One region of the Streptomyces sp. NPDC056479 genome, then DNA from elsewhere that is predicted to be linked to it. Evidence: riboswitches for the same ligand, from Rfam matches in the RefSeq annotation. Region 1 holds a riboswitch; each other region holds the start of a gene.
What was found. Region 1 has a riboswitch for cobalamin ahead of ACFQ6S_RS29245 (cobalamin biosynthesis protein). Riboswitches for the same ligand answer to the same signal wherever they lie in the genome.

Region 1 (10,553 bases):
ATGCCGCGCAGCGCCCACGGGTTGGACTTCTTCATGAAGTCCCGGTTCTCGGCGTCGAAGACGTATTCCGCGCTGAGCTTCTCGTACATCCAGTCGTCGACCACGCCCGCCGTGGCGTCGTACCCGAACAGATAGTCCACGGTCGCCGCCATCTCGAAGGCGCCCTTGTAGCCGTGCCGGCGCATGGCCGCCATCCAGCGCGGGTTGACCACCCGGGCACGGAAGACACGGTGCGTCTCCTCGCCCAGGGTGCGGGTCTTCACCTGGTCGGGTACGGCGGAGTCACCGACGTACGCCTCGGGGCTGGCGCCCGTCAGATGCCGCACCATGGCGACCATGCCGCCGTGGTACTGGAAGTAGTCGTCGGCGTCCACGAGGTCGTGCTCGCGGGTGTCGACGTTCTTCGCGGCGACGGCGATCCGCCTGAACGCGGTCTCCATGTCCCCGCGCGCCGCCCGCCCGTCGAGCCCGCGCCCGTAGGCGTAGCCGCCCCAGACCGCGTACACCTCGGCGAGGTCGGCGTCCGAGCGCCAGTTGCGGGCGTCGATCAGCGGCAGCAGGCCGGCGCCGTACGCGCCCGGCTTCGAGCCGAAGACCCGGGCCGTCGCGCGCCGCCGGTCGCCGTGCTCGGCGGTGTCCTCGTCGGCGTGGGCCTTCACGAAGTTCCGGTCGGCGGGCTCGTCCAGTTCGGCGACCTTGCGGACGGCGTCGTCGATCAGGCCGACGACGTGCGGGAACGCGTCACGGAAGAAGCCGGAGATGCGGACGGTGACGTCGATGCGCGGGCGGCCCAGCTCCTGAAGGCCGACGACCTCGAAGCCGGTGACCCGGCGGGAGGCGTCGTCCCACACCGGACGGCAGCCCAGCAGCGCGAGGATCTCCGCGATGTCGTCACCCTGGGTGCGCATCGCGGACGTGCCCCACACCGTGAGGCCGACGGACTTCGGGTACTCACCCGTGTCCTGCAGATACCGCTGCACCAGCGAGTCGGCGAGCGACTGCCCGACCTCCCAGCTCAGCCTGGACGGGATGGCCTTGGGGTCGACGGAGTAGAAGTTCCGGCCGGTCGGCAGGACGTTCACCAGTCCGCGCGTCGGCGACCCGGACGGGCCCGCCGGGACGTAACCGCCGTCGAGCGCCTTGAGGATGTGGCCGATCTCGTCGGTCGTGCGGGCGAGACGGGGCACGACCTCGTTGCAGGCGAACTCCAGCACGGCGACCGCGTCGGGGAGTTCGGTGCCGAGGACCTCACGGACGAGGACGGGGGCCTCGGACACGGTCCAGCCGTTGGATTCCATCCCCTCCGCCATCCGCCGGCACAGCTGCTCCAGCAGGTCGATGGCGTCGGCGGCCGAACGGGACGGGCCCTCGACGAGGTCGCTCAGCTCGACCGGAACCTTCACCGGTGCGCCCGGCTCGGCGAGCAACTCCTTCTCCACCAGGCCGAAGTGCTCGGCCAGCGACGCCCGCAGACCCGGCAGCGCGTTCGCCTGCCCGCCCCACACCTGCGAGGCGCGCAGCACGGCGAGCACCAGGTTCACCCGCGGTTCGCCGACCGGACCGCCGCCCAGGATGTGGAGCCCGTCGCGGATCTGCACGTCCTTGATCTCGCACAGATAGCCGTCGATGTGCATGACGAACTGGTCGAAGTCGTCGTCGTCCGGCTGGTCGTCGACATGCAGGTCGTGGTGCAGCTCGGCCGCCTTCACCAGCGTCCAGATCTGCGCGCGCACGGCCGGCGCCTTCGTCGGGTCCAGGTCCGAGACCAGCGCGTACTCGTCGAGCAGCTGCTCCAGCTTGGCCAGGTCGCCGTAGGTGTCGGCGCGGGCCATCGGCGGCACGAGATGGTCGACGACGGTGGCGTGGCCGCGGCGCTTGGCCTGGGTGCCCTCGCCGGGGTCGTTGACGATGAACGGGTAGATCAGCGGCAGGTCCCCGAGGACGGCGTCCGGGGCGCAACCGCCGCTGAGCCCCAGCCCCTTGCCCGGCAGCCACTCCATCGTGCCGTGCTTGCCCATGTGGACGATCGCGTCCGCACCGAAGCTGTTCTCCAGCCAGCGGTAGGCCGCCATGTAGTGGTGCGACGGCGGCATGTCCGGGTCGTGGTAGATCGCGATCGGGTTCTCGCCGAAGCCGCGCGGCGGCTGGATCATCACGACGACGTTCCCGAACTGGAGAGAGGCCAGCACGATGTCGTCCCCGTCGACGTACAGCGAGCCCGGCGGCTCGCCCCACGCCTCGGTCATCGCGTCCCTCAGCTCCGGGTCGAGCTTGTCGAACCACGCCTGGTAGTCGGCGAGCGGCACCCGCGCGGGCGCCGACGCCAGCTGGTCCTCGGTCAGCCACTCGACGTCGTGTCCGCCCGCCTCGATGAGCCGGTGGATCAACTCGTCGCCGTTGTCGGGGTACTCGCTCACGCCGTACCCGGCCTGCTTGAGCGCGTCCAGCACCCGCACCGCTGAGGCGGGCGTGTCCAGGCCGACCGCGTTGCCGACGCGCGAGTGCTTGGTCGGGTAGGCGGTGAAGACGAGCGCGAGCCTCTTCTCGGCGTTCGCCTTGTGCTTCAACCGGGCGTGCCGTACGGCGATCCCGGCCACGCGCCCGGCCCGCTCCGGGTCGGCCACGTACACGGGCACCTCGTCCGGGCCCTGCTCCTTGAAGGAGAACGGGACGGTGATCAGGCGGCCGTCGAACTCCGGGATGGCGACCTGCATCGCCGCGTCCATCGGGGAGAGCGCGGCATCGGACTCGTCCCAGGCGCTCTTGGACGACGTCAGGCACAGACCCTGCAGCACGGGCACATCGAGCTCGGCCAGCCTGCCGATGTCCCACGCCTCCTCGTCGCCGCCCGCCGAGGCCTGCGAGGCGTGTGTGCCGCCCGCCGCGAGGACCGTGGCGACCAGGGCGTCGGCCCTGCCGAGGATCTCGTACAGCTCCTGATCCGCACCGCGCAGCGAACCGCAGTACACGGGAAGGGCGTTGGCACCGTGCGCCTCGACGCCGTCGCACAGGGTGTCCACGAAGGCGGTGTTGCCGCTGAGCTCATGGGCCCGGTAGAAGAGCACGCCCACGGTGGGACGGCCTTCCCGGACCGTACGGTCGCCGTGGACGCCGTACTCCGGCATCTTCTGCGGCTCGTCGAACCCCTCGCCGGTCAGCAGCACGGTGTCGGAGAGGAACCGGGCGAGCTCGGTGAGGTTGGCGGGCCCGCCCTCCACGAGGTACTTCAGCGCCTCGGCCACCACGCCGGCCGGGACGGACGACTCGGCCATCAGCTCCGCGTCCGGCACGGCCTCGCCGCCCAGCAGCACGGTCGGCACACCAGAGGCCTTCAGCTTCGCGAGCCCGTCCTCCCAGGCCCGCTTGCCGCCCAGCAGTCGGACGACGGCGATGTCCGCGCCGTCGAGCAGCGCGGGCAGCTCGCTCTCGACGTCCACGCGGGTCGGGTTGCCGATCCGGTAGTCGGCACCGGAGGCGGCGCGGGCCGCCAGCAGATCCGTGTCGGCGGTCGACAACAACAACACTGTGCTCATGCGGGCGCTCCCGGTGGAATGAAAGGCAGTCCTTGCGGCGCGCCCGACTCGATGAGCCGCCAGAGCGCGTCCGTGTCCGCGTGCTGTTCGATCAGATCGCCGAGCCGGTCGAGCTGCTCCTCGCGCAGCGCGGCGAACGACGTGTCCGGCGCCGGCACGAACCGGCGGCCCGCGGCGGCCGCCACCTCGCGCAGGAACGCCCGTCGGAAACCGTCCGACTCCAGTGAGCCGTGCCAGTGCGTGCCCCAGGTCTGGCCGACCCGGCAGCCGTCCAAGAAGGCTTCGCCTCCGGTCACTTCGGCGACCCCGTGATGGATCTCGTAGCCCTCGACGCGCTCGCCGAGGGCCTGGCCCACCGGCCGGGTGAGGGTCTTCTCCCGGGCGAACCGCACCCGGACGGGCAGCACCCCGAGCCCCTCGACCTGCCCGCGCCGGCTCTCGACGTCATCCTCGATGTGCTCGCCGAGGACCTGGAAGCCGCCGCAGATGCCGAGGATCGGCCGCCCTTCGGCAGCCCTGCGGACCAGGGCTCGCGCGAGCCCGCGCTCCCGCAGCCACTCCAGGGCGCGGACGGTTCCCCGGGTGCCGGGGACCACCACCAGATCCGCGTCGGCCAGCTCCTCCGGCCGGTCCACGAACCGCACGACGACGCCCGGTTCGGCGGCCAGGGCGTCGACGTCGGTGAAGTTGGACATGAGCGGGATCGCACAGACGGCGACCCGCAGCACGTCCTCGCCGAGGGGCGGGGCGACATTGGATTCCCGGACGGTCCCGCGCAGGGACACCCGCAGCCCGTCCTCCTCGTCGATCCCGAGCCCGTGCCGGAAGGGCAGAACGCCGTACGTGTGCCGCCCGGTGAGTCCGTGCAGCATGTCGAGGCCGGGTTCGAGGAGCGTGACGTCGCCGCGGAACTTGTTGACGAGGAACCCCGCGATGAGCTCCTGGTCCTCCGGGGACAGCAGCGCGACGGTGCCGAAGAAGGAGGCGAAGACGCCGCCGCGGTCGATGTCGCCGACGACGAGGACCGGGAGCCCGGCGTTGCGGGCGATGCCCATGTTGACGATGTCGGTCCGGCGCAGATTGATCTCCGCCGGAGAGCCGGCCCCCTCACAGATCACCGCGTCATACGTGCCCCGCAACTCGGCGAGACAGTCCAGCACGGTCCCGAGCAGCTTCTGCTGCCGCCCGCCGTGATACCCGCGTGCGCTCAGCTCGCCCACCGGCTTGCCCAGCAGCACGACCTGACTGCTCTGCTCGCCACCGGGCTTGAGCAGCACGGGATTCATCAGCGCGGTCGGCTCGACGCGACAGGCCTGGGCCTGCATGGCCTGCGCCCGCCCGATCTCGGCACCCTCCTGGGTGACGAAGGAGTTGAGGGACATGTTCTGCGCCTTGAACGGCGCGACCTTCACCCCCTGCCGCACCAGCCAACGGCAGATCCCGGCGGTGACGACGCTCTTGCCCGCGTCGGAGGTGGTGCCGGCGACGAGGAGACCACCGCCCGTCATGATGCACGCCCTTTCCTCAGGAGCCGCGCGCCGGCGCACACACCGAGCGCGAGCCAGCTCACGCGCCGCGAGAGACGTACGGCACGCTCGATGTCCGTGGCCCGAACGGCCCGTCCGGCCTCGCCGTTGAGTACCGGCCGATGCTCGACCCGCCCGCCGTACGACAGGGTGCCGCCGAGCCGAACCCCGAGCGCCCCCGCGAACGAGGCCTCGACCGGCCCGGCGTTGGGGCTCGGGTGCTGGGCGGCGTCGGCGCGCCAGGCCCGTACCGCTCCACGAGGGTCGCCTCCCGCGACGGCGGCGAGTACGGCGGTCAGCCGTGCCCCCGGCCAGCCGGCCAGGTCGTCGAGCCGGGCCGAAGCCCACCCGTAGCGGCGGTACTTGGGCGACTTGTGTCCGACCATGGCGTCGAGCGTGTTCACGGCCCGGAACCCGAGCAGCCCGGGAACCCCGCCGACGGCGCCCCACACCAGAGCCCCCACCACGGCGTCGGAGGTGTTCTCGGCGACGGACTCCACGACCGCCCGCGCGATCCCGTCCGCGTCCAGCGCCTTGGGATCCCGTCCGCACAGATGCGGCAGCCGCGCACGCGCCCCGTCGACATCCCCCGCTTCCAGGGCGCGCCCGATGAACCGGGCCTCCCGGACCAGTGAAGTCCCCCCGACGACCGCCCAGGTGGCGGCGCCGGTCAGCGCGACGGAGGCGGCGGGAGAGGTACGTACGACACGCGCGGCGAGCGCTCCGGCGGCGACGGCGCCACCGGCGCACACGGCGGTGTGCACCGCACCCCACGCGCGGTCGTCGCGCCACAACAGGCTTTCCACGGCGGCGGCGGCCCGCCCGAACGCGGCGACCGGATGCCCCCGGCGAGGATCGCCGAGCAGCAGATCACCGAGAAGTCCGGCGGCGGCGCCGTACGCGAAGACGCGATCGGCTCGCATCGGGGTCAGCCGACCGTGGGGTCACACGTGGGTCTGATACTGCGTGTCGATCGGCAGGCGGGCATCGCGTCATGTCCTCACTCAGGGTGTCCACGCCCTGGTTCGACGAGACCGGCGGTGAGAGTTCCTGGCTCCCGGGGCTTTCTACCCCGGTGACAGTGGCGGGACCGCGCCGGAATCACACCGGCTTCCTCTTCTGCCGCCGTACTTGGCCCCGGCAGTCCACCACGGGGTTGGAAGGGGCGTCAACTTGCCGTTGACCTGCGACGGGAGAGTGTGCGAAGGCCCACACAGCGGAGAGGTGCGGGACGGTCGTCCGTCCCGCACCTCGGGTGTTTCAGGTGATGCTCGCGCTGTGCGTCAGGCCACGATCAGATAGATCCCGTACGCCACCGCCGCCGCGCACGCGGCGAAGCACGCGTAGGCACCGGTGACCGCGAGAGCGGCCGAGCCGCCCTGGGCCGAGGCCTTCTCCTGGCGGGACAGGCCGACGATGCCGAGGGTGAACAGGCCCACCAGGGCCACCGTGACCACGAGGCTGACGCCGAAGACGGAGCCGAGGGCCGCCCAGTCGATCTTCATGCTTCTTCTTTCTTGGGTAGCTGAGTAACTGGGTGGTCGTCAGACGGAGGCCTGCGAGGGCGCCGCCTCGGCGGACGGGGCCGGGATCGTGGCCGTCAGGTCCTCGGGCGCCGGGCCCGCCGGGGGCGGGGTCACGGCGGCGATGGCCGTGGTGACCACGCCGGGCGACTCGTCCGCCTCGTTGACGTTCGTGTGGTCGACGACCTCGCGGCGGGAGAGCTTCCAGATCGCGGCGCTGGAGGAGATCAGGAAGACGGCGACCACGGCCGTGCCCCAGGCGCCGAAGCCCGTGACGTACTCCGCGAGCGCGCCGACCAGGGCGGCGGCCGGGAGGGTCAGACCCCACGCGACGAACATCCGGGTGGCCGTCGACCAGCGGACGACACCGCCCTTGCGGCCGAGGCCGGCGCCCATCACCGAACCGGAGACGGAGTGCGTGGTGGACAGGGAGAAGCCGAGGTGGGAGGAGGCCAGGATGACCGTGGCCGCGCTGGTCTGGGCGGCGAAGCCCTGCTGCGGCTGAAGGTCGGTCAGGCCCTTGCCCATGGTGCGGATGATGCGCCAGCCGCCGAGGTACGTGCCGAGCGCGATGGCCAGACCCGCGGAGAGGATGACCCACAGGGGCGGGTCGGAGTCGGGGGCGACGGCGCCGCCGGCGACCAGGGCGAGGGTGATGATGCCCATGGTCTTCTGCGCGTCGTTGGTGCCGTGGGCGAGGGAGACCAGGCCGGCGGAGGCGATCTGCCCGGTGCGGTAGCCCTTGGCGGCGGCCTTGCCGTCGGCCTTCTTGCCGAGGGTGTAGGTCAGGCGGGTGGCCAGCAGCGCGGCGATGCCCGCGACCAGCGGGGCGGCGATCGCCGGGATCAGCACCTTGGTGACGAGCGCGTCACCGTGGACGGCGCCGACTCCGGCCGAGGCGATGGTGGCGCCGATCAGGCCGCCCATGAGGGCGTGGGAGGAGCTGGACGGCAGGCCCACGAGCCAGGTCAGCAGGTTCCAGAGGATCGCGCCGACCAGCGCGGCGAATATGACCTCGGGACGTATGCCGGTCTCGTCGACGAGACCTTTGGAGATCGTGTTGGCGACCTCCACGGAGAGGAAGGCGCCGACAAGGTTCAGCACGGCGGACATGGCCACCGCGACCTTGGGCTTGAGCGCACCGGTCGAGATGGTCGTGGCCATCGCGTTGGCGGTGTCGTGGAAACCGTTCGTGAAATCGAACGCGAGTGCGGTTACCACCACAATCGCGAGGATCAGCGAGAAGTTTTCCATTTACCCAGGCAATCGTTCGAGGTCATTGGCCGGACGAACGTAAGTAACCTGGATGAACGAAAGGTGAACTGGGGTGGGCCGCACGGTGTCCGGGAGCGCCGGAAGAGGAGACCTTCGGTCTGCCGGTCGCCGCACGGCCCAGGCGCCGCCGGGCTAGTAGCCGCGAGCGAACTTCCTCAGCTGGGTCATGGAGCCGTTGAAGAGATTTTGATCACCCGGCAGGCTGCCGCCGTTGTCGTACTGCCAGAAGGTCCAGAACTGCCATCCGGCCGGCATCGAGCCCGCGGTCGAGGAGTTGTAGCGCGCTATCCACAGGGCGTGGTTCGAGGCGAACGCGCGGCTGGCGCCGGTGCAGTTGTTCCACCAGTGGGTGGTCGTGTAGATCACCGGCCGGCGGCCGGTCAGCCGCTTCACCTCGTTGCTGAAGGACTGGATCCAGCCGACCATCTTGGTCTTGCTCAGTCCGTAGCACTTGTGCTTGCTGTACGGGTTGTACTCGATGTCGAGGGCGGGCGGCAGGGTCCAGCCGTCCGACCGCCAGCCGCCGCCGTTGCGCACGAAGAACGCGGCCTGGGTCCGGCCGGACGACTTGTCCGGCAGCGCGAAGTGGTAGGCGCCGCGGACCAGGCCCGCGTTGCGGGAGCCGGAGTACTGCTGGCCGAAGTAGGGGTTGCGGTAGGTGTGGGACTCGGTCGCCTTGACGTAGACGAACTTGGCGCCCTTGGCCTTGGAGCTCTGCCAGTTGACGTTCTTCTGGTGGGACGAGACGTCATGGCCCTTGGGCTTGCTCGCCGCGGCGGCCGGGATCTCGGCGAGGGCGGTTCCGCTGAGGGTCAGGGCCGCCACGGATATCGCTATGAGGCGGGAGCGGTGACGGGACGGTTTGCGATCACGGGCCATATTTCCCCCCGGAATGGCGACGTGCACGACAAATCAGGCAGACAGTACTGGAAGATCGTTGAATGCTGATCGATCTCCGGCCAAGCCTGGGGCGAGGGTTGTATGCCCCGTTATGCGACCTTCCCGAGTGGGGCCTTCCGCCCTAAAGTGCGCGGCCCGGCCGCGAGTTGACGCGGCGTGCGGGGCCCGGCTGGCAGGATCGCGGACATGGCTGAGGAGCGGCAGGACCGGCGGGGCGCGAGGGATGCGCGGGAGGGCTCACAGGAAGTGGGGGAGCCGTGGGGTAGGAGTGCGCGGCCCGAGGAGGCGGAGGCCTGGGAGGCCCTCGTGGCGACGGCTCGGCGCACGGTGACCGAGGGGCTGGTCGTCGGGACGTCCGGGAACGTCTCGGTGCGGGTCGGGGACACGGTGCTGGTCACGCCGTCGGGGGTGCCGTACGACCGGCTGACTCCGGATGACCTGACGGGCGTCGGCCTGGACGGTGAGCAGGTGCTGGGGACGCTCGTGCCGACCAGTGAGCTGCCCATGCATCTGGCGATCTACCGTGCCACGGACGCGGAGGCGGTCGTCCATACGCACGCGGTCCACGCGACGGCGGTCTCGGCCCTCGTCCCCGAGCTCCCGCTGATCCACTACATGGCCGCGGCCCTCGGCGGACCGGTCCGGGTTGCCCCATATGCGACCTACGGCACCCAGGAGTTGGCCGAGAACATGCTCCGTGCCCTCACCGACCGCACCGCCTGCCTCCTCCAGAACCACGGCACGATCGCCCACGGCACGACCCTGGACCAGGCCTATGACCGCACGGCCCAGCTGGAGTGGATGTGCCGCGTGTGGCTGACGGCGTCGTCGGTCCCGGGGCTTGCGCCTTCGTTGTTGTCGGAGGAGCAGGTGGCGGAGGTGGGGGAGCGGTTGCGGGGGTATGGACAGCGGGGGTGAGGGGGTGCTGTTTCAGCCTGTCCGGCGTTTGAGGACGAGGCCCGTTCAGGGCCGAAGCGGGGGTCCTGGGGCGGCAGCCCCCAGCAGGGCCCGCCCCGACGCCGCGCCCCCTCCTGGCGGCAGCCCCCAGCAGGGCCCGCGCCCCGACGCCGCGCCCCCTCCAGCCCACGGCAGTGAACCCGCAGTGAGCTTCACTCGAAGTCGCCCTCCCACTGGCCGCGACCCCCGTCCGCCCGGACACTGGAATGGTGCGCACTGTCAAAGCGACGGCCGCCGCCGTCACCGTGGCCCTGGCCGCCGGCGCCGCGAGCGTCGCCGCCGGGCGGTTCGCCAGTGGGGCCGCGCTGACGGCTCCCCCGGGCAGGCCCCTGCCCACCGAACCCCGGCTCACCGTGCACGCCACGGCCGCCGGCCAGATCGCGCTCACCCGCGCCCTCGCCTCCCTGCGCCCCGGCACCTACGGACTCTCCGGTGACGGCTCGCACGCGGTCGTCGGCCCCGTCCTGACCGCGGCGAATCACTCCGCCGACACCGTCGTACGCCGCCTGGAACGCGTCACCCACGGCACCCTCGAGCCCGGCGACAGCGTCTGGCTCACCCCGAACGTGTACGTCGGCAACCCCAGCGCGGCCCTCGGCCTCGACCACGCCGACATCGACATCCCCGGCGAACTCGGCTCCCTGCCCGCATGGTTCGTCCCCGGCGCACGCGAGACCTGGGTCATCGCGGTGCACGGCCTCGGCACCACCCGCGAGCACGCCATGAACGTCATGGGGTTCCTCAGCGGCCGTCACTTCCCGGTCCTCGCCCTCGCCTACCGCGGCGATCTCGGCGCACCCCGCTCGCCGGACGGCCTGAACCACCTCGGCGAGACCGAG
Region 2 (10,553 bases), on a different contig from region 1:
AAGGTCCCGGACCTCGCCCCTACGAGTACGGCGAAGGCGACGACCCCGGGGATCGGGGGTCGCCGCCTTCGGTTCAGTGGGCGTGCCGCTCGGCTCAGTACCAGCCGTTCGACTGCCAGAAGCCCCAGGCGCCGCACGGGCTGCCGTAGCGGTCCTTCATGTAGTCCAGGCCCCACTCGATCTGGGTGGCGGGGTTGGTCTTCCAGTCGGAACCGGCGGAGGCCATCTTGTTGCCCGGCAGGGCCTGGACCAGGCCGTAGGCGCCGGACGAGGCGTTGGTGGCGTTGACGTTCCAGTCGCTCTCGTGGTCGACGATCTTCGAGAAGCACTGGTACTGGCCCGAGTCCGAGATCATCTTCTTCGCGACCGCCTGCGCCGAGGAGGACCCGCTCTCCGCGGCCTGCGAGGGCGCGGCGGCGAACAGGGTGCCGGCCGTGGCGGCGGCCAGGGCGGCACCGGCGAGGGCCTTCTTCGGGGCGGAGATGCGAGTGAAGAGGGAAACGGCGGACACGTGGAGCCTTTCGTCGGGGTCATGGGCGTCGCGGACATGCCGGAACCACGCGATGCGAGGCGGGGGGCGTGCGTCGGCGCCGCGGCCCTGTGGGCACGTCGGCGCCGTGCGACGTCGTCCAGAGAAGCAGCCCGGGAGGGTGTCCGCAATGAGCCCTTTTGCTAGTTGTGGTCGTATGCGGAGGGAGGGCTGATCGTGTGACGTGGATCTCTATGTGCAGGTCAGTGCGGGTGCGGACGCGTGCATGACATCCGTTTTGTCCGACTATGGAGAATCGTAGGTGATGTGGGTCATGTGGGGTGGTTCACCGAGCGCGTGACGGTCTGCGTGCGGGGCCTCACCGTGTGGGTGCGTCGAATGTGACCGGGCTCTCGAATGCCGCCCGGCGGGTGGCCCGGCGCAGTGCCCTGAGGATCGCCGGACCGAGGGTGAGGGTCAGTACGACGGTCACCAGCGCCCGGCCGAGGTCCCAGCCGAGGGAAGTGGCCAGGCAGTACGCGACGAAGCGGGCCAGGTTGGCGAGCGGTCCGACGTCGGGGTCGGGCGCGATGTTCGAGCCGTCCTGGATCAGATACGGCCAGCCCTGCATGTTCATCACCGTGCCGTAGGCGAAGGCGGCCAGGAATCCGTAGCCGGCCAGCAGGACCAGCTCCGCACGGCCGCGCAGCCGGTCCGGGCCCGGCAGCAGCCCCGCACCCATCGTGAACCAGCCCATCGACAGCATCTGGAACGGCATCCACGGCCCCACACCGCCGGTGAGCAGCGCGGACGCGAACATCGTCACGGAGCCGAGGACGAAGCCGAAGCCGGGGCCGAGCACCCGTCCGCTCAGCAACATCAGGAAGAACATCGGCTCGAGACCGGCCGTCCCCGCCCCGAGGGGCCGCAGCGCGGCACCGGTCGCCGCGAGCACCCCCAGCATCGCCACCGCCTTCGGGCCGAGCCCTGATTCGGAGATCGTCGCCGCGACGATGGCGACCAGCAGGACGAGGAGGCCGGTGAACAGCCAGGGCGCGTCCTGGGCGTGCGCACTGACCTGGGAGGTGGGGAGGGCGAGGAAGGGCCAGCCGAGGGCGGCGACACCGACCGCGCTGACCAGGAGGAGCGCGGTGATGGAGCGCGGTCCGAGACGGATGGGGCGCGCCTGCCCCTGGGCGCCGGTCATGACAGCGCCTGCCGGACCTGGGTGACCGTGAGCCACTGCTGCGGCGCCAGGATCTTGGTGACCTGCGGGGCGAAGGACGGCGAGGAGACCACGACGTCCGCCGTCGGGCCGTCGGCGATCACCTCGCCCTCCGCGAGAAGGATCACCCGGTGGGCCAGTTCGGCGGCCAGCTCCACGTCGTGCGTGGCCAGGACGATGGCGTGGCCCCGGTCGGCGAGGTCGCGCAGCAGGGTGACGAGGTGGGCCTTCGCCGCGTAGTCGAGGCCGCGGGTCGGTTCGTCGAGGAGCAGCAGAGGCGGGCGGGCCGTCAGGACGACGGCCAGGGCGAGCGTCAGACGCTGGCCCTCGGAGAGGTCACGGGGATGGATCTCGTCCGGGATGCCCGCCAGGAGCGCGGACAGCAGGGTGCGGCAGGTACCGGGTTCGGCGCCCGCGTCGGTGTCGGCGGCCGTGCACTCGGCGCCGACCGTGTCGGCGTAGAGCAGATCACGGGGTTCCTGCGGGACCAGACCGACGCGCCGGACGAGGTCGCGGGGTGGTGTGCGGTGGGGTTCGGCTCCGCCGGCCTCGACATGGCCGGCGGACGGTGCCACGAGACCGACCAGGGTGTTGAGCAGCGTCGACTTGCCGGCGCCGTTGCGGCCCATGAGGGCGATGGTCTCGCCGGGGGTGACGGTGAGGCCGATGTGGTGGAGGGCGCGGATTCGGTCGCGGGTGACGGTGAGGGCCCGTACTTCGGCGGCGTAGGGGGATCGAAGGGCGGGCTGGGCGGGGGTGCGCGTGCGTCGGAACCATCGGCGGTGGGTGGTGCCCGCCGGCTCGGGGGCTTCGGAGGACCTGCGGCCGCTGGTGGTGGATGGCCGGTCGTGCCCATGCGGCGTCAGCCGCAAGTCGATTGCGGCCCCGCGCCCCTCAACGGCGTCGCTGTCCCGCTCGCCGAGTCGTGCCCGCAGGTCCGCTGCCCGTCGTCGGGCGTCTCGCACCGTCAGGGGCAGCGGCGACCAGCCCGCCAGACGACCCAGCGCAACGACCGGGGGATACACCGGGGACACGGCCATGATCTCCGCCGGGGTGCCGACGATCGGGGCCGCCCCGGGGGCGGGGAGCAGGGCGATCCGGTCGGCGTACTGGACCACACGCTCCAGACGGTGTTCGGCCATCAGGACCGTCGTGCCGAGGTCGTGGACCAGGCGTTGCAGGACCGCGAGGACCTCCTCCGCGGCGGCCGGGTCCAGGGCCGAGGTCGGCTCGTCCAGGACCAGGACCCTGGGGTGCGGGGTGAGCACCGAGCCGATGGCGACGCGCTGCTGCTGGCCGCCGGAGAGCGTGGCGATGGGGCGGTCGCGGAGGTCGGCGAGGCCGAGCAGGTCGAGGGTCTCCTCGACGCGGCGGCGCATCACGTCCGGGGCGAGGCCCAGCGACTCCATGCCGTAGGCGAGTTCGTCCTCGACCGTGTCCGTGACGAAGTGCGAGAGCGGGTCCTGCCCGACCATGCCCACCACGTCCGCGAGTTCGCGCGGCTTGTGCGTACGGGTGTCACGGCCGGCCACCGTGACACGGCCGCGCAGGGTACCGCCGGTGAAGTGCGGGACGAGCCCGCTCACCGCGCCGAGCACGGTGGACTTGCCGACCCCCGAAGGACCGACGAGCAGGACCAGCTCGCCCTCCGGGACCTCGAAGTCCACTCCCTGCACGGTGGGTTCGACGGCACCGTCGTACGTCACGGAGACGTTCTCGAAGCGGATCACGACGTCTCCTTGGGGGCGGGGCGCAGCGCGGGCTTCCGTGGCGCGGCGGTCCGGGGTGCGGGGCTGACGAAGGCCGGGAGCAGGCCGAGGAGTACGGCCGCCGCGGGCCACAGGGGAAGGGTGGGCGCGACCAGCGGGACCACGCCGGGGTGCAGCGCCGCAGGGTCACGGTCGGCGGCGAGGATCAGCAGGGCGGCGACCGCCGCGCCGGAACCGGCGACCAGCCAGGCACGAGCGTCCCAGCGGGCCGGGCGGTAACGGGTGCGCAGCGAGCGGCGACCACCGAGGCGCAGGCCCGCCAGCGCGGCGGCGAGCCCGATGAGGAGGACCGGGAGACCGTACGTCCCGCCTTCGGCGGTCAGCAGGCCGTACGTTCCCGCACAGACGCCCAGCAGGCCGCCGAGGGTGAGCGTGGCGGTCGTACGGCGGACGCGGGGCGGGACGTCGGCCGTACGGCCGTATCCGCGCGAGTCCATCGCGGCGGCGAGGGCGACCGAGCGCTCCAACGCGCCCTCCAGGACGGGGAGTCCGACGTGCAGGAGGCCGCGGACACCGGTGTCGGGGCGGCCGCGCAGCCGGCGGGCGGACCGCAGGCGCTGGACGTCGGCGATCAGGTTGGGGGCGTAGGTGAGGGCCACGACCACCGCCACACCCATCTCGTACAGCGCGCCGGGGAGGGACTTGAGCAGACGGGTGGGGCTCGCGAGGGAGTTCGCCGCGCCCACGCAGATGAGGAGGGCGGCCAGCCGCAGACCGTCGTAGAACGCGAAGAGCAGAGTCTCGACGGTGACCCTGCCGCCCAGCCGGATGCCCTGCGCCCAGTCCGGGAGGGGGATTTCGGGGAGCGTGACGATCACGTGCGTGCCGGGAATGGGGGAGCCGAGGGCCACGGCGAAGACGAGCCGGATGAGGATGACGACCAGGGCGAGCTTGACGAAGGCGGTGTAGGAGCGGGCCCAGGGGGTGTCCGGGCGGCAGGTCGCCACGACGTAGGCCGAGGTGGCGATGAGAAGGGTGAGGAGGAGGGGGTTGGTGGTGCGGGTGGCTGCGGTGCCGAGGGCGAGCGACCAGAGCCACCAGGCGCCGGGGTGCAGCGCCGGGAGGCGTTGGGGCCGGGGGATGGAGGCCGGGTGTGTGGGTGTGGGCCGGGGGGCCATCAGGCTCGCCGCCGTCGTGCCTGCCAGACGGCTGCCGCCCCCAGTACCGCCACCACGGCGATCCCCGTGACCAGGCCGAGGGAGGGACCGTCGGCGGAGTCGCTCTTGTTGTCGGTGGCCGTCTGCCGGCTTTCCTTGTCGGTCGGCGCCGGCCTGTCGGTGTCCGACACCTGCTCCCCGCAGCCCTTCTGCGGGTACCCGGCGATGGCGCACAGCAGGGCGTTCGTGTCGTAGCGCAGGGGCTTGGCGACCGCCGCCAGAGCCTCCGCCGTCGTCGCGTCGGGGGCCACCCGGGCACAGGCGGTACGACGATCCGGCGGCGTCTCGCCCGACGCGGCGTCCGCCGCCGAACCGAAGTCGATGACCAGCGCCACCCGCTTCTCGCCGTCCTGCGCGGGAGTTCGCGCACAGATCACCGCGAACTCGGCCGCGCCCCTCGGCTGGGCCGCGTCCTTCGAGTCCGCGCTCACCGCGAAGCGGAAGCCCTGGACGTCCCCGTCGGACGGGCGGGCGAGGGAGGGGCCCTGGGTGGCGTAGGTCCAGGTGCCGCCGTCGCGCTCCCAGAAGGACCAGTAGCGGTAGCCGGTCGCCTGGGCGGCCTGGGCCGCGCCGGTCACGAGGACCAGCGCGGCCAGGAGTGGAGCGAGTGCGCGAACGAGTGCGCGGCGGATCACGATCGGCGGCCCTTGTTGCGGCCGCTGAGCAGGAAGCCGATGCCGATGCCGACGACGAGGAAGATGCCGACGTACCACCAGACACCGAAGGGACTGTCGCCCTTGTCGTCCTTCTCCTTGTCCTTCTCCTCCTGCTTGTCCGTGGCCGTCGGCGAGTCCTGCGGTGCGGGGCCGGTCGCGTTGAGCTGCTTGACCAGGTCGGAGCCGCCGAAGTCGCGCGGGTCGGTGCCGGTGGCGTGGGCGGCGAGGATCAGCTGGGCGTAGGCGGCCGGGCCGCTCTGCGCCGCCCACTGGGCCGAGTTCTGCTCCAGCCAGCGCAGGGGCTTCTGGGCGGCATCGGCACCGGACTGCGCGGCGAGCGCGACGACCGCGTCGGCCGTGTTGCCGTAGTCGGGCTGGTCCTCGGCTCCAGGCAGGACGGACTTCAGGTGGCCGTCCTTGGCGAGGGTCTTCGTGAGGTAGGCGGCGCCGTTGGCCGCGGCCTGCTGCGGGGCCGGGTAGCCGCCGTCGGTGCAGGCGGCGTCCGACGACGGCTTGCCGGCGCTCACCACGAGGCCCTTGCCGAGCGTGCCGACGACGCCCGCGGCCGTCGCGTCCGCGTTGGCGACCAGGTCACCCTTCTTGTCCGGCTGGAAGGCGAAGGCGCCCGCTTCGTCGGCCTTGCACGGCAGGGCGAGCTTGATCAGCGCGTCGTAGGGCGACTGCCCGTCCTTCACGACCTCCGCCGGCTTCTCGTCCACGGCGGCCAGCGCACCGATCACGACCGACGTCGAGTTCGTGTCACTCGGCCCGCCCGCGGTGTAGCCCCAGCCGCCGTCCTTGTTCTGCACCGACTTCAGCCAGGTCACGGCCTTGCCGGTGGCGGCGTCGTGGCCGCCGAGCGCGCCGAGGGCCTGAACGGCGGCCGCAGTGCTGTTGGTGTCGATGAGGAGCTTGCTGTCGCAGGCGCCGCTCGCGTCGGCGCGGTACGGCGCGAAGGCCCCGTTCGCGCACTGCTGCCCCACCAGCCAGTCCACCGCACCCTTGGCCGGCTTCACCCCCACCGTGTCCTGCGCGAGCAGCGCGAGGGACTGGCGCCAGACGCCGTCATAGGTGGGATCCCCGTCGCCGTACAGCTCGGCGGGAAGCGCCTTCGACGGCGACGCGGACGGGGACGAGTCGGCGGCTACGGCCGGCGTGGCCGCGCCGATCACGACGGCGGCGGCCAGGACCGCGGCGCTACGACGGACGTACATGATCGGCGGGTGCCCTTCCCTAGGGGGAACCGGGCAGCGCAGGGGAGAGCCCCGGCGGCTCGGCTCCGTATACCTCGACGGTGCCGTGCTCCGGCCGGCTGCCGGGGCACGTGAGCCGGTCACAGTGACGTACGCGGCGATCCGGCTCACCGGCCTTCGACGACGACCGGTTCACGGTTGCGGGTCAGCGCCGGAATTGCACCGGCTTTCCCACGTACGGGTGTGATGACGACGGCGACACTCTACCCGGGGGTAGGGAGGGGTTGAGAGGGGGCTGTGGGCGGCGGAGACACCGTCCCCTCATGACGGAGGGGACCGGGGCGGCGGGGCGGCTGCTGGGCGCGGGGCGCACGGCCGACGTGTACGAGATCGACGAGGCGTGGGTACTGCGCCGCGACCGGGAGGGGTACCGGGACGCGCTCGCCGAGGGTGCGGTGATGGCGTACGTACGCGAGCACGGCTACCCGGCGCCCCGGGTCCGGCTCGCCGACTCCTCGCGGACCGACCTGGTGATGCGGCGGCTGTCGGGGCCGACGATGCTGGGGGCGCTGGGCGCCGGGACCATGGGCGCGGACGAGGCGGGCCGCATCCTGGCCCGCCTGCTGCGCCAGCTTCACGACATCCCCGCACGTGTGTCGCAGCGCCGCGTCCTGCACCTTGACCTCCACCCCGACAACGTCGTCCTCACGCCCGACGGCCCCTGTGTCATCGACTGGAGCGACACGCAGGAGGGCGACCCCGGCCTCGACTGGGGCACCTCGGCGGTGATCCTCGCCCAGGTCGCCGTCGACGAGGGGCCCCTCGCCGCGCCCGCCCACGCCATCCTCAAGGCCCTCCTCACCGACCCGTCCCACCTCACGGAGAACGGCCTCACGGAGGCGCTGCGCCGACGGGCCGCCAACCCGACGATGACGCCGGGGGAGATCGAACTCCTGGGCAAGTCCGAGGAGTTGATCCGCCCCTTCATGCGTGGCTAGCCGCCGGCCCGCGGGGTGGGTCCGCCGAAGGGAAGGTGGAGGGTCCGTGAGGTGAGCCGCCAGCTGCCGTCGTCCGCGATCCGGCGGAACGCGTCCTCGTAGTGACCGACCTGGACGGGCGGCCCGGCCGGGACTATGCCGTCCTCGTAACCGTCGACGCGGTACGTCGTGAAGTACGAGGTCGCCGTCGCCGTGTCCGGGGTGGTGACCGTGACGAGGACGTTGGACATCATGCGGCGGGAGAGCCGGTCGGCGGGCCGGGAGCCGAAGTACTCCCGCAGCGCCACCCAACCCTCGACCGCCCGCTTCCCCTCCGGCCAGGTCCAGATGCCGTCCTCGGTGAACAACTCCGCGACGGAGGCTGGTTCGCCGAGATCGAGGCGATGGACGAAGTCGACAATGACTCGCTCGCAGGCCCGTTCGGCCATGAGTCGGTCCAAGGGGGCGATGGTGTGCGGGGAGTTCATGGGGTCTGCGGTGCTCATGGTGATCTTTATACGGCCACGCGCGCCGGGCGCCGCTTGAACGGTCACGTCGCGAGGCGCCATCCTCTACCGTTTGTCTCAGCGAGTGGCTCCAAAGGGCGCGTAGGCGCCGGCCGACGGGAGGCGCGCCTGGTGTTCTCAATCGTCAAGAGTGGTGACGGCCGGAGACTGCTCGCCTTCGAGACGTCGGGGGACCCCAAAGGACATCCGGTGTTCTTGCTGCATGGCACTCCGGGTAGCAGGGTCGGGCCGCGTCCACGGGCCATCGATCTGTACCGGCTGGGGATTCGTCTCATCTCCTACGACCGACCGGGATACGGGGAATCCGAGCGATTCGAGGGACGCAAGGTCGAGCACGCCGCCGCAGACGTGGAGGCCATCGCCGATCACCTGAAGATGGCGCGTTTCTCCGTGATCGGCCGTTCCGGAGGCGCACCGCACGCATTGGCCTGCGCGGCGCTGCTCCCGGACCGGGTGGCGAGCGCAGCCGCCCTGGTGAGCATCGCCCCGCCCGATGCCGACGGGCTTGATTGGTTCGACGGCATGGCACACTCCAACGTCGACGCCTACCGGGCCGCTTCCGAGGCCATCCACCACGATTCCGCGGGGTTCCTGCAGCGACTCAAGACCAGACTGGCCGGTAACGCGGATGCCATTAGAGACAACCCTGAGTCGCTTCTGAGCTGGCTGGCTCCGGCGCTGCCCGCGGCCGACCGGGCAGTGGTGGCACATGGCGGGATCCGAGGTCTGCTCCTCGCCAACTACCAGAACAGCGTTGTGCGTTCCTCCTTCGGATGGCTCGACGACGTGCTGTCGTTCAGGCGGGACTGGGGCTTTGAGCCAGGCAGAATCGTGAATGTTCCTCTGCTGCTATGGCATGGCGAGCACGACACTTTCTCGCCCGTCGGCCACTTCCGGTGGCTGGCCGACCGCATACCTTCGGCCACACCCGTACTGAAGCCCGGGGCGGCGCACTTCGCCGCGTTGCCCGCCGTACCGGTGACACTCGCCTGGCTTCGTGACCGTGCCCGCGAACGTTACGAGGCCGTGGTGTAGGGGGTCTCAACAGACTCGGCCGTGCTCGCGGGAGTGCGGATCACTGCTGGCCAAGGATGGGGTAGGGGTCGAACTCCCAGCCAGAGCGGCACCACTCGCGCAGGGCCAGAGGGCGGGGATGGTCGGCCCCGAGCCGGGCGGTGAGCGCGCCCAGCACGTGCTCGCGCAGCCGTTCGGCGGCCTCGGTCTCTCCCAGTTCGTTCAGGACCACGGCGAGGTTGGCCGCGCAGACCAATGGGGCGGGGTGCTGGTCGTCGTTGAGGACATCGCGGAGCCGGTCCAGTACCTCCTCGTACGTGGCGCGGGCTTGCTGCCGCTGCCCCAGTGCGGCCTTGGCATTGGCCAGGTTCACCCGGCACATCAGGGTGAACGGGTGGTCGTCGTCGAAGATCTCCGCGAAGGCCCTTGCCGCCTGCTCGGCGTGGGCCAGGGAGGAGGCCGTCTCATCGGCCGCATGGAGAAGCACGGCCAGGTTTGCGTAACAGGCCACCGTGTAGGGGTGCTTGTCGTGGAAGAGCCGACGGCAGTCGTCCAGGACCTGGCGGGCCAGGTCGCATGCTTCCTCGGTACGGCCCTGCGCGCCCAGAGCCCCGGCAAGTCCCAGGTCGAGCATCAGTCGGTTGGGGGAGGCCGAGAGCTCCTCGGCGGGCAGTTTGGACAGCACCGCCCGCGTCAACGCCTCCGCTTCCTGCGCCCGGCCGAGCTGGCGCAGGGCGCCCGCCAGCGCCGTGCCCGCGTGGATGGTGATCGGAGAGGAAGGGCCGAACTCTTTGTTCGCCAGGCAGTGATCGTAGGTGCGCCGCAACAGGAGTTCGGATCCGGCGTAGTCGCCGCAGTCGAGCAGGTCGCGGGCGTAGCTGATCGTCGTTTCCCGGGTGTAGGGGTGTTCCGTGCCCAGGATCTTGTTCAGGGTTTCCAGCGTCTTGCGGTCCAGCCGCAGGGCGTCCGTGTACTGCCCCAAGCCCCGCAGGCATACAGCGAGATTGTTGGCCGCAGTGAGGCTGCGAGGATGGTCCTCGCCGAACAGCTCGAGAAACTGCTCGTGGTTGAGCCGGTCGCGTTCCAGTGCTTCGCTGTAGCGGCCCAGGCCACGCAGGTCGGCTGCCACACCGCCGGACGTCATGAGGATGTGGAGGTCGTGCGGGCTGTCCAGAGCCGCTTCCTGGCGGCGCAACACGTCCTCGTCCAGGTCCAGGGCCTCCTGGTACCGGCCTTGGGCGCGAAGGATGTTGGCGATCTGGAATCCCATGTGCAGCACCCAGCGTTCGTCGGGCCCGCTGTGTTCGAGCCAGCCCTGATGAACTCGCGTGCCCAGTTCATACGCCTGCTTCAGCTCGCCGCGACGGCGCAACTGGCGCACCCGGTCCACGATCAGCTTGCGGATGCCGTAGTCGGGTGCCGTGAGGGCCCACGGGGTGCCCAGGTGCGGCCAGATGATGCGGTAGCGCACCCAGGTGTGGTGGTCCTCGGGGTCGTCCTGTTCGGGACGGGCGGCCACCAGGGTGCGGAACACGACGTCCCGGGTGGCTTCCTGCTCCTCCTCCG
Region 3 (9,642 bases), on a different contig from region 1:
AGTGGGTGCATGACGCCCGCCACCTGCTCGGCTTCCCCTGCCACTGACTCCGGGGAGCCGCAACCCTCATGAACTCCGCAACCGTGAGAAACCTGCTCGTGCGAGGCATGCTCGCCGGCCTGGGCGCGGGCGTGCTCGCGCTGATCGTGGCCTACGTCCTCGGTGAGCCGAGCGTCGACAAGGCGATCGGCTTCGAGGAGGCGCACGCCTCCGGGCACGAGCACGAGGTCGAACTCGTCTCCCGCAGCCTCCAGTCCACCGCCGGCCTTGCCACCGGTGTCCTGATCTACGGTGTCTCCTTCGGAGGCCTCGCCGCCCTCGCCTACTGCTTCGCCCTGGGCCGCGTGGGCCGCTTCACCCCACGGGCCACCGCGCTGCTGCTGTCCGGCTGCGCGCTGCTCGCCGTCTACGTCGTGCCGTTCCTGAAGTACCCGGCCAACCCGCCGGCGGTCGGCGACCCCGACACCATCGGCAAGCGGACCACCCTGTACTTCCTGATGATGGTGCTCAGCGTCCTCCTCGCGGTGGCCGCGACCATCCTGGGCAAGCGCCTCGCCCCGAAGCTGGGCACCTGGTACGCCACCGTCGTCGCGGTGGCCGCGTTCGCCGTCGTGATCGCACTGGCGTACGCGTTCCTGCCCGTCGTCAACGAGGTGCCGGGCGACTTCCCAGCCACCGTGCTGTGGCGGTTCCGGCTCTCCGCGCTGGCCATGCAGGTCACGCTGTGGACGGGCTTCGGGCTGCTCTTCGGCGAGCTGGCCGAGCGACTGCTGAATCCCAAGCCGGCCGCCGCGGCTTCGGCCCCGGCGGTGGCCGCCCCCGGCTGACCGGAATGCGATCACGTGCGAGGGCCCGCGGAACCATCCGGGGGCCCTCTCGCGTTCCTCGGGCACCGAGTCGATCGGACAGCCATGGCAAGGACAACCGGCCGATCACCCGATGGACGATCCGACGGGGAGCGGAGGAGCCGAGTGGCCAGACATCCACAGCCGCGCCGCATCACGCTCGGCGGCCGCGAGGCGGTGGCGCTCACCGTGGAGGAGTACGAGCAACTGATGGCCAGCCGGCGGCAGATCGGCGGCCAGAGCGCCCGAGTGCGCGTACTCGGCCAGCAGGTCAAGCGGACCGAGCAACTGCTGCAGGATTTGGAGACGCTGGTCGCGGCCCCGCCGGAACGCTGCCGCGAGCAGCCGGGCGCGATGTGCGCCGACGGCGGGACGACGCAGGCGGACGCTGATCGGGGCTGTCTTCGCTGTGCCGTCGCGGCACTGCTGCGCCGCCACCGCGACTCGGCATCCTGAGATCCCGGGCAGGGTCGTTGCTAGTCGGTGTCCGGCGCGGCCAGGGGCCGCCCCAGCCGCAGGTTCCAGCGTCCGGCCCGTCCACTGAGCTCGGTGGCCGTCAGCGGGGCGACGTCGAGACGCCAGAACGCCGCAGTGGGCATGCCGAGCGCGTGGAGGACGGCCGCGCGTACGATCTCGGGCTCGACCACGGCGAGCGTACGACCGTCCAGATCCTGCGCGGTCGTCAGCCAGCGAGCGACCCGATCGCACAGGTCCCGCACCGACTCACCCCCGTGCGGCGCGCAGCCCGGGTCGGTGAGCCAGCGGCCCACCGGCTCCGGCTCGGCGGCACTCACCTCGTCGAGCGAACGGCCCCGCCAGCGGCCCACATCCAGCGCGGCCAGCTCCGGTATCGCCGGACCGAGCAGACCGAGCAGACCGAGCGCCTCGGCCGTCTCTTGGCAGCGCGAGCTCGGCGAGGTGAGCACACGGGCGGGCGAGGGCAGGGTCCCGGCGGCGGCGGCCGCCTGCGCTGCGCCGGTGGTGTCGAGCGGGGTCCGGCCGTCGTCGAAGCGGGCCTGGCGCAGTGCTGCGTTCATCGCGGGTGAGATGAAGGTGACGCGGCTGGTCACGCGGTCGCTCCTCGTGCCGGGGTCATGACGTGCTGCTCGCCCATGGGCCGGGCCCTCACCGCATGAGCGGTGAGGGCCCTTGGCCGGTCGGCCGGGTCAGGACCCGGACAGCTCCTCCCGTACCGTACGGGCCGCCGCCACCAGGTTCTCCAGCGAGGCCCGGGTCTCCGGCCAGCCGCGGGTCTTCAGACCGCAGTCGGGGTTGACCCAGAGCCGCTCGGCCGGGATCGCCTTCAGGCCCGTGCGGAGCAGCCCGGCGGCCTCCTCCGTGCTGGGGACGCGCGGCGAGTGGATGTCGTACACGCCCGGCCCGGCCTCGCGCGGATAGCCGTGGGCGGCCAGCTCGCGCGCGACCTGCATGTGGGAGCGGGCCGCCTCCAGGCTGATGACATCGGCGTCTAGGTCGTCGATGGCCTGGACGATGTCGCCGAACTCGGCGTAGCACATGTGCGTGTGGATCTGCGTGTCCGGCCGCACCCCGCCGGCGGTGAGCCGGAACGCCTCCGTGGCCCAGGCGAGGTAGGTGGTGTGATCGGCCGCGCGCAGCGGCAGCGTCTCGCGCAGCGCTGGCTCGTCCACCTGGATCACCGAAGTGCCGGCCGCTTCAAGGTCGTTCACCTCCTCACGCAGGGCGAGCGCGACCTGGCGGGCCGTCTCGGCGAGCGGCTGGTCATCGCGGACGAAGGACCAGGCGAGCATGGTGACCGGTCCGGTGAGCATGCCCTTGACCGGGCGGGAGGTGAGCGACTGGGCGTACGTCGTCCAGCGCACCGTCATCGGCTCGGGGCGGGAGATGTCGCCGGCCAGGATCGGCGGGCGGACGTACCGGGTGCCGTAGGACTGCACCCAGCCGTGCCGCGTGGCGAGGTAGCCGGTGAGCCGCTCGGCGAAGTACTGGACCATGTCGTTGCGTTCGGCCTCGCCGTGCACCAGGACGTCGATGCCGGTCGTCTCCTGGAAGGAGACGACCTCCTGGATCTCCGCCTTGATGCGCTCCTCGTAGCCGGCCGCGTCGATCCGGCCGGCGCGCAGATCGGCGCGCGCGATGCGCAGTTCGCCGGTCTGTGGGAAGGAGCCGATCGTGGTGGTCGGCAGCAACGGCAGCTTCAGGTGCGCGCGTTGGGCGGCGGCCCGCTCGGCGTACGGCTGCGAGCGGCGGGCGTCCGCCTCGGTGACGGCCGCCGAACGGGACCGGACCGCCGGGTCACCGGTGATCGGGGAGCCGGCGCGGGAGGCCAGGTCGGCCCGGTTGGCGGCCAGTTCGGCGGTGATCGTGCCGGTGCCCTGGGCGAGGCCCTTGGCGAGCGTGACGACCTCGGCGGTCTTCTGCCGCGCGAAGGCGAGCCAGCGCAGGATCTGCGGCTCGATGTCCCGCTCCGCCGCCGCGTCCAGCGGCACATGAAGGAGGGAGCAGGAGGCCGACACGTCCACCCGGTCGGCCAGGCCCAGCAGGGTGCCGAGCGTGGCCAGCGACGCCGACAGGTCGTTGACCCAGATGTTGCGGCCGTTGACGACCCCGGCCACCAGTCGCTTGCCGGGCAGCCCGCCGACGGCCGCGAGCGCGCCCAGGTTGGCGGCGGCGGACCCCGTGAAGTCCAGTGCGAGCCCCTCGACCGGCGCCTTGGCCAGCACGGGCAGCGCCTCGCCCAGCCGGTCGAAGTACGACGCGACCAGCAGCTTCGGCCGGTCGGTGCGGCCGCCGAGGTCGCGGTAGGCACGCGCGGCGGCGTTCAGCTCGGCCGGGGTGCGGTCCTGGACCAGGGCCGGTTCGTCCAGCTGAACCCACTCGGCGCCCGCCGCGCGCAGATCGGCCAGGATCTCCGCGTACACCGGCAGCAGCCGATCGAGCAGGGTCAGCGGCTCGAAGTCCGCGGCGACCCCGGGCGCGGGCTTGGCGAGCAGGAGATAGGTGATCGGGCCGACCAGGACCGGCCGGGCGGTCAGGTCCAGCGCCAAGGCCTCTTTCAGCTCGGCGACCTGCTTCGTCGAGTCGGCCGTGAACACCGTGTCCGGCCCCAACTCCGGCACGAGATAGTGGTAGTTGGTGTCGAACCACTTGGTCATTTCCAGCGGCGCGATGTCCTGGGTGCCGCGCGCCATCGCGAAGTAGCCGTCCAGGGCGTCGGCCTCGACCGAGGAGCGGTGGCGTTCGGGGATCGCGCCGAGCGCGACCGTGGTGTCCAGGACGTGGTCGTAGTACGAGAAGTCACCGGTCGGCACCTCGTGGATGCCGGCGTCGGCGAGCCGTCGCCAGTTCGAGCGGCGCAGTTCGGCGGCGGTGGAGCGGAGGGCGTCAGCGGTGACACGGCCCTTCCAGTAGCCCTCGATGGCCTTCTTCAGTTCCCGGTTCGGGCCCTGGCGGGGGTAGCCGTACACGGTGGCCCGTGCTGCCGCGGCTGCGGACTTGGTGGTCACGGAGATCTCCTTCGCGAGATGAATCCCTGAGATCCCGGCGACGGGACGAGAGCGCGAAGGGGTGACGAACCGATCGGCAACGGCCGTACGGCCGTCCGTTCGGTCATGTTCGCCGACCCGCCCTCGAGGTCACCGGGATGTCCGCGCACGAGTGGTTCGCGCGCGGGCAGTTGGCAGGTCTTCGGACTCGCGGGCACGCCCTCCTGGCCGGAGGACACCTACTGGCCGTCGCTTCCCGGGCCCGGTACGTCGGACCCAGTGCGTATGACGGCGGTCGTTCCCGCTCACCGCTGCGGGGCAGTCCCGGATTCCCACCGGGTTCCCTCTTGCGACGCATCCCGTCTGGCCGACGGGGCGAACCAGCTGCACGGATCAGCCTACCTGGCCGTACACATGGAACCCCCGGCCGCTCTTACGGCCCAGCAACCCCGCCTCCACCATCCGCTGGAGCAGCGGGGGAGGGGCGTGGAGGGGTTCCTTGAACTCCTCGTAGAGCGACTCGGCGATCGAGGCGACCGTGTCGAGGCCGATCAGGTCCGCGAGCTTCAGCGGGCCCATGGGGTGGGCGCAGCCCAGTTCCATGCCGTCGTCGATGTCGGCGGCGGTGGCGAAGCCGGACTCGGCCATGCGGATGGCGGACAGCAGGTAGGGGACGAGCAGCGCGTTGACGACGAAGCCCGCCCGGTCCTGGGAGCGGATCACGGTCCGGCCGAGGGCGCCGGTCGCGAAGTCCTCGACCCTGGCGATCGTCGCCGCCGACGTGTGCAGGGAGCTCACGACCTCCACCAGCGGCAGAACCGGCACGGGGTTGAAGAAGTGCAGGCCCACGACCCGGTCCGCGCGGCCGGTCGCCCGGCCGAGCCGCATGACCGGCAGGGAGGAGGTGTTGGTGGCCAGCACGGCCGCCGGATCCTCGACGATCTTGTCGAGCGCGGAGAACACCTCGATCTTGGCGTCCGGGTTCTCCACGACGGCCTCGACGACGAGCTGCCGGTCGGCCAGTTCCTCCAGACTGCCCGTGAACACCGTCCGGGCGAGCGCGTCCCGCGCGGCGGCCTGCTCCAGCCTGCCGCGTCGCACCGCGCGGTCTAGCGAAGCCCCCACTCGTTCCCGGGTGGCGCGGGCCGCGACCGCGTCCACCTCGCAGACCACGGTGTCGAGTCCGGCCAGCGCGCACACCTCGGCGATCCCGGCCCCCATCTGCCCGCCGCCGACCACGCCGACGCGCCCGATGCCCCCGCTCATGCCCCGGCTTCCGTCCGCCGCACCAGATGGCGGCGGTAGGCGTCCGGCGTGAAGAACCCCGGCAACTCGCCCGCCAGCGCGCTCCGTTCGAACAGCGCGCGGATCTCGTCGACCGGCGCCCACGGATACTCGGCGCCCAGCGCCACGATCTCGTCGTCGACCAGCCGCAGCACGGTCTCCCGGTCGATCACCCGGTGCCGCAGCCACTGCCAGATCTGCACCCGGGCGATCTCGGCGGTGGCCGCGTCCTCCATCAGGCCGTTGATGGCGACCGCGCCCTGTCCGCGCAGCCAGGCCGCGAAGTAGCGCAGCGCCACGGCGATGTTGACGCGCACCCCCTCGGGTGTGGGGGGCCCGCTGATCCGGCGCACCGACAGCAGGTCGGTGGCGCTGACGTCCACGTCGTCACGCATACGGTCGATCTGATGCGACCGGTCGCCGAGGACACCGCCGAACACCTCACGGCAGACCGGGACGAGCCCCGGATGGGCCACCCAGGACCCGTCGAACCCGTCCTCCGCCTCCCGCTCCTTGTCCAGCCGGACGGTGGCCAGCGCGGCCTCATTCCCGGCCGGGTCCCTGCCGGGCACCTGGGCGGCCATGCCTCCGATGGCGTGGGCGCCGCGACGGTGGCACGTGCGCACGAGGAGTTCGGTGTACGCCCGCATGAAGGGAGCAGTCATCGTCACCTTCGCCCGGTCGGGGAGAAGGAAATCGGTGCGGTGACCGAAGGTCTTGATCAGGCTGAACAGGTAGTCCCAACGGCCCGCGTTGAGCCCCGAGCTGTGCTCGCGCAGCTCGTAGAGGATCTCCTCCGTCTCGAACGCGGCGGTGATCGTCTCGATGAGGACCGTGGCCCGGACCGTGCCGCGCGGTATCCCGAGCAGTTCCTGGGCGAGGACGAACACGTCGTTCCACAGCCGGGCCTCGTACCGGTTCTCCAGCTTCGGCAGATAGAAGTACGGGCCGTGGCCGGCGTCGATCTGACGCTGGGCGCAGTGGAAGAAGTACAGCCCGAAGTCGACGAGGGCGGCGGGCACGGGATGGCCCTCGTACGCGAGGTGTTCCTCGTCGAGATGCCAGCCGCGGGGGCGGACCACGATGGTGGCGAGCCGTTCGCCGAGCCGGTAGTCCTTGCCCTCCGGGGTGCTGAAGTCGATACGGCGCTCGATGGCGTCGAGCAGGGTGAGCTGCCCGCCGATGACGTTCTCCCAGGTCGGGGAGGTGGCGTCCTCGAAGTCCGCCATCCACACCTGGGCCCCGGAGTTGAGCGCGTTGACGGCCATACGGCGGTCGGGCGGGCCGGTGATCTCCACGCGCCGGTCGGTCAGCCCGGGGGCGGGCGGCGCCACACGCCAGGTCGGATCGGCGCGCACGGCGGAAGTGACCATGGGGAAGTCGAGCACAGAGCCGCTCGCCAGGCGCAGAGCCTGACGCCGGCGCTCCTTCATCAGATCTTGGCGACGCTCACCGAAGGCGGCGGCGAGGTGGCCCAGGAAATCCAGGGCGGCGGGCGTGACGATCTCGTTGTGCCGGTGACCGGGGGCGCCGAGAACACGGACACGGTGGTTGAGCGCAGTAGTGGACAACGGTTTCTCCTGACTGAAGGCGAGGACACGTCCTCAAGGGGCGCGGGGAACCGCGCGACCAGCCCCCACGCACCCGCGGACGACAACCGGACCTAGTGGAACTGCTCTTCCTCCGTGGAACCGGCCAGCGCAGTCGTGGAGGACGCAGGATTCACCGCCGTGGACACCAGGTCGAAGTACCCCGTACCGACCTCCCGTTGATGCCTGACCGCAGTGAACCCCTGCGCCAGCGCAGCGAACTCCCGCTCCTGAAGGTCCACATACGCCGTCATCCCGTGCTCGGCATAACCCCGCGCAAGATCGAACATCCCGTGGTTCAGCGAGTGGAACCCGGCCAGCGTGATGAACTGGAACCGATACCCCATTGCCCCCAACTCCCGCTGGAACTTGGCGATCTGGTCGTCGTCCAGCGCCGCCTTCCAGTTGAAGGACGGCGAGCAGTTGTACGCCAGCATCTGATCCGGGTACCGGGCGTGGATCGCCTCGGCGAACTCCCGGGCCTGCGCGAGATCCGGCGTACCGGTCTCCACCCAGATCAGATCGGCGTACGGCGCGTACGCCAGCCCGCGTGCGATCACCGGCGCCATGCCGCCCCGCACCCGGTAGAAGCCCTCCGCCGTGCGCTCCCCGGTCACGAACTCGGCGTCACGCTCATCGACATCGCTGGTCAGCAGGTTGGCGGCCAGCGCATCCGTGCGGGCGACGATCAGCGTCGGCACATCGGCGATATCGGCCGCGAGCCGTGCCGCGTTGAGGGTGCGGATGTGCTGCGCGGTCGGCACCAGCACCTTGCCGCCGAGGTGGCCGCACTTCTTCTCGGAGGCCAGCTGGTCCTCGTAGTGGATGCCGGCGGCCCCCGCCGCGATCATCGCCTTGGTCAGTTCGAAGGCGTTCAACGGGCCGCCGAAGCCGGCTTCCGCGTCGGCGACGATCGGTGCGAGCCAGTCCGTGGTGTCGCCCGCGTCCTCGGCGGTGGCGATCTGGTCTGCGCGCAGCAGGGCGTTGTTGATCCGACGGACCACCTGGGGCACGGAGTTGGCCGGGTACAGGCTCTGGTCCGGGTAGGTGTGCCCGGCCTGGTTGGCGTCGGCGGCGACCTGCCAGCCGGACAGGTAGATCGCCTGGAGGCCCGCCTTGACCTGCTGCACGGCCTGGCCGCCGGTGAGCGCGCCCAGCGCGTGGACGTAGTCCCGCTCGTGCAGTTGGCGCCACAGCCGCTCGGCGCCGCGCCGGGCCAGGGTGTGCTCCTCGCGGACGCTGCCGGAGAGCCGTACGACGTCCTCGGCGCCGTAGGTGCGCTCGACGCCCCGCCACCTGGGGTCGTTCGCCCAGCGCCGCGCGAGCTCGTCGGCCGCCTGCGTCCTCGCCTCTGCCATGACTGTCACCGTCTCCTCGGTTGTTGTGTCTGCCAACCCCCCACTGGGAGCGACTGGGTTGGCACTGCGTGTCGTAGGGGTGAAACGCGGCCCGCCGTCGCCAGGGGCGAAGCTGAGCAATGCTGCCGATGCAGGACCTCGCCGATGCCGGGATCTCCGACGTCAGGGCGTGAGTCGCGCCCCGGTTCCGGGCGGTGTCTGCCGGGTCCGGCGGGCCGCACTGGAACTCTGGCACTGGCACTGGGTGCCATCAATGGTGGACGAATGCCAAGTTCTGCGAATCTTCTCGCCGCCGATTGCCAATCTTGCGAAGGGTGCGAGCGGCGCGGGTTCGCATACGCTGACCGGATCCCGTCCCGGATCCGACAGGAGCGCAGGTGAGCAAGACCTACGCGGGCGCGCGGCTGCGGCGGCTGCGCGAGGAGCGCCGGATGAGCCAGGCCGAACTCGCCCGCGTCCTGGCCATCTCGCCGAGCTATCTCAACCAGATGGAGCATGACTCCCGCCCGCTCACCGTGCCCGTTCTGCTCCGGCTCACCGAGACCTTCGGCGTCGACCCGGGCTTCTTCTCCGAGCGCGACACCGCCCGACTGGTGGCCGACCTGCGCGAGGCGCTGACGGGTGAGATCGCCGCCGCCCGGGTCTCCCCGTCCGACCTCGCCGAACTCGCCGCACGGATGCCCGCGGTCGCCCGGGTCCTGCTCGACCTGGGCCGCCGCAACCAGCAGCTGTCCGAGCGGCTCGCGGGGGCCGACGGCCGCGACAGCGCCGACGCCGGGCCGCGCTCACCGCACGAGGAGATCCGCGACTTCTTCTACCGCCGCCAGAACTACCTCCACGACACCGACGTCGCCGCCGAGCAACTGGCCGAGGAGATCGGCATCCGGCCCGGTGAGATCCTCCGGGCCCTGACCGCACGCCTCACCGACGCCCACGGAATCCGCCTGTCCACCGGCTCCGGCGACCATCTGCACCACTACGACGAACCGACCCGCACCCTCCACCTCTCGACCCGGCTGCGCCCCGGCCAGCGCGCGTTCCGTATGGCGACGCAGCTCGCCCTGCTGGAACACGGCAGCGAACTGGACCGGCAGGCCGCCGA

Region 2: another riboswitch for cobalamin. It lies ahead of ACFQ6S_RS17340 (prenyltransferase/squalene oxidase repeat-containing protein); the one in region 1 lies ahead of ACFQ6S_RS29245 (cobalamin biosynthesis protein).
Region 3: another riboswitch for cobalamin. It lies ahead of metE (5-methyltetrahydropteroyltriglutamate--homocysteine S-methyltransferase); the one in region 1 lies ahead of ACFQ6S_RS29245 (cobalamin biosynthesis protein).

What each region holds. Positions count from the first base shown of each region.
Region 1 covers NZ_JBHTRZ010000008.1:58,883-69,435, reverse strand. The annotation lists gene cobN (cobaltochelatase subunit CobN) at 1-3,533, opposite strand, end outside; gene ACFQ6S_RS29250 (cobyric acid synthase) at 3,530-5,041, opposite strand; gene ACFQ6S_RS29245 (cobalamin biosynthesis protein) at 5,038-5,982, opposite strand; cobalamin riboswitch at 6,083-6,225, opposite strand; gene ACFQ6S_RS29240 (hypothetical protein) at 6,343-6,564, opposite strand; gene ACFQ6S_RS29235 (anion permease) at 6,604-7,836, opposite strand; gene ACFQ6S_RS29230 (lysozyme) at 7,990-8,736, opposite strand; gene ACFQ6S_RS29225 (class II aldolase/adducin family protein) at 8,944-9,675, shown strand; gene ACFQ6S_RS29220 (alpha/beta hydrolase) at 9,924-10,553, shown strand, end outside.
Region 2 covers NZ_JBHTRZ010000004.1:173,358-183,910, reverse strand. The annotation lists gene ACFQ6S_RS17365 (transglycosylase SLT domain-containing protein) at 95-511, opposite strand; gene ACFQ6S_RS17360 (ECF transporter S component) at 849-1,676, opposite strand; gene ACFQ6S_RS17355 (ABC transporter ATP-binding protein) at 1,673-3,424, opposite strand; gene ACFQ6S_RS17350 (energy-coupling factor transporter transmembrane component T) at 3,421-4,581, opposite strand; gene ACFQ6S_RS17345 (SCO2322 family protein) at 4,581-5,255, opposite strand; gene ACFQ6S_RS17340 (prenyltransferase/squalene oxidase repeat-containing protein) at 5,252-6,490, opposite strand; cobalamin riboswitch at 6,608-6,742, opposite strand; gene ACFQ6S_RS17335 (phosphotransferase) at 6,793-7,467, shown strand; gene ACFQ6S_RS17330 (nuclear transport factor 2 family protein) at 7,464-7,952, opposite strand; gene ACFQ6S_RS17325 (alpha/beta hydrolase) at 8,085-9,008, shown strand; gene fxsT (FxSxx-COOH system tetratricopeptide repeat protein) at 9,049-10,553, opposite strand, start outside.
Region 3 covers NZ_JBHTRZ010000003.1:405,362-415,003, reverse strand. The annotation lists gene ACFQ6S_RS13410 (CbtB-domain containing protein) at 1-47, shown strand, start outside; gene ACFQ6S_RS13405 (CbtA family protein) at 69-827, shown strand; gene ACFQ6S_RS13400 (hypothetical protein) at 972-1,301, shown strand; gene ACFQ6S_RS13395 (histidine phosphatase family protein) at 1,322-1,915, opposite strand; gene metE (5-methyltetrahydropteroyltriglutamate--homocysteine S-methyltransferase) at 2,012-4,330, opposite strand; cobalamin riboswitch at 4,485-4,709, opposite strand; gene ACFQ6S_RS13385 (3-hydroxybutyryl-CoA dehydrogenase) at 4,703-5,575, opposite strand; gene aceB (malate synthase A) at 5,572-7,164, opposite strand; gene aceA (isocitrate lyase) at 7,257-8,540, opposite strand; gene ACFQ6S_RS13370 (short-chain fatty acyl-CoA regulator family protein) at 8,918-9,642, shown strand, end outside.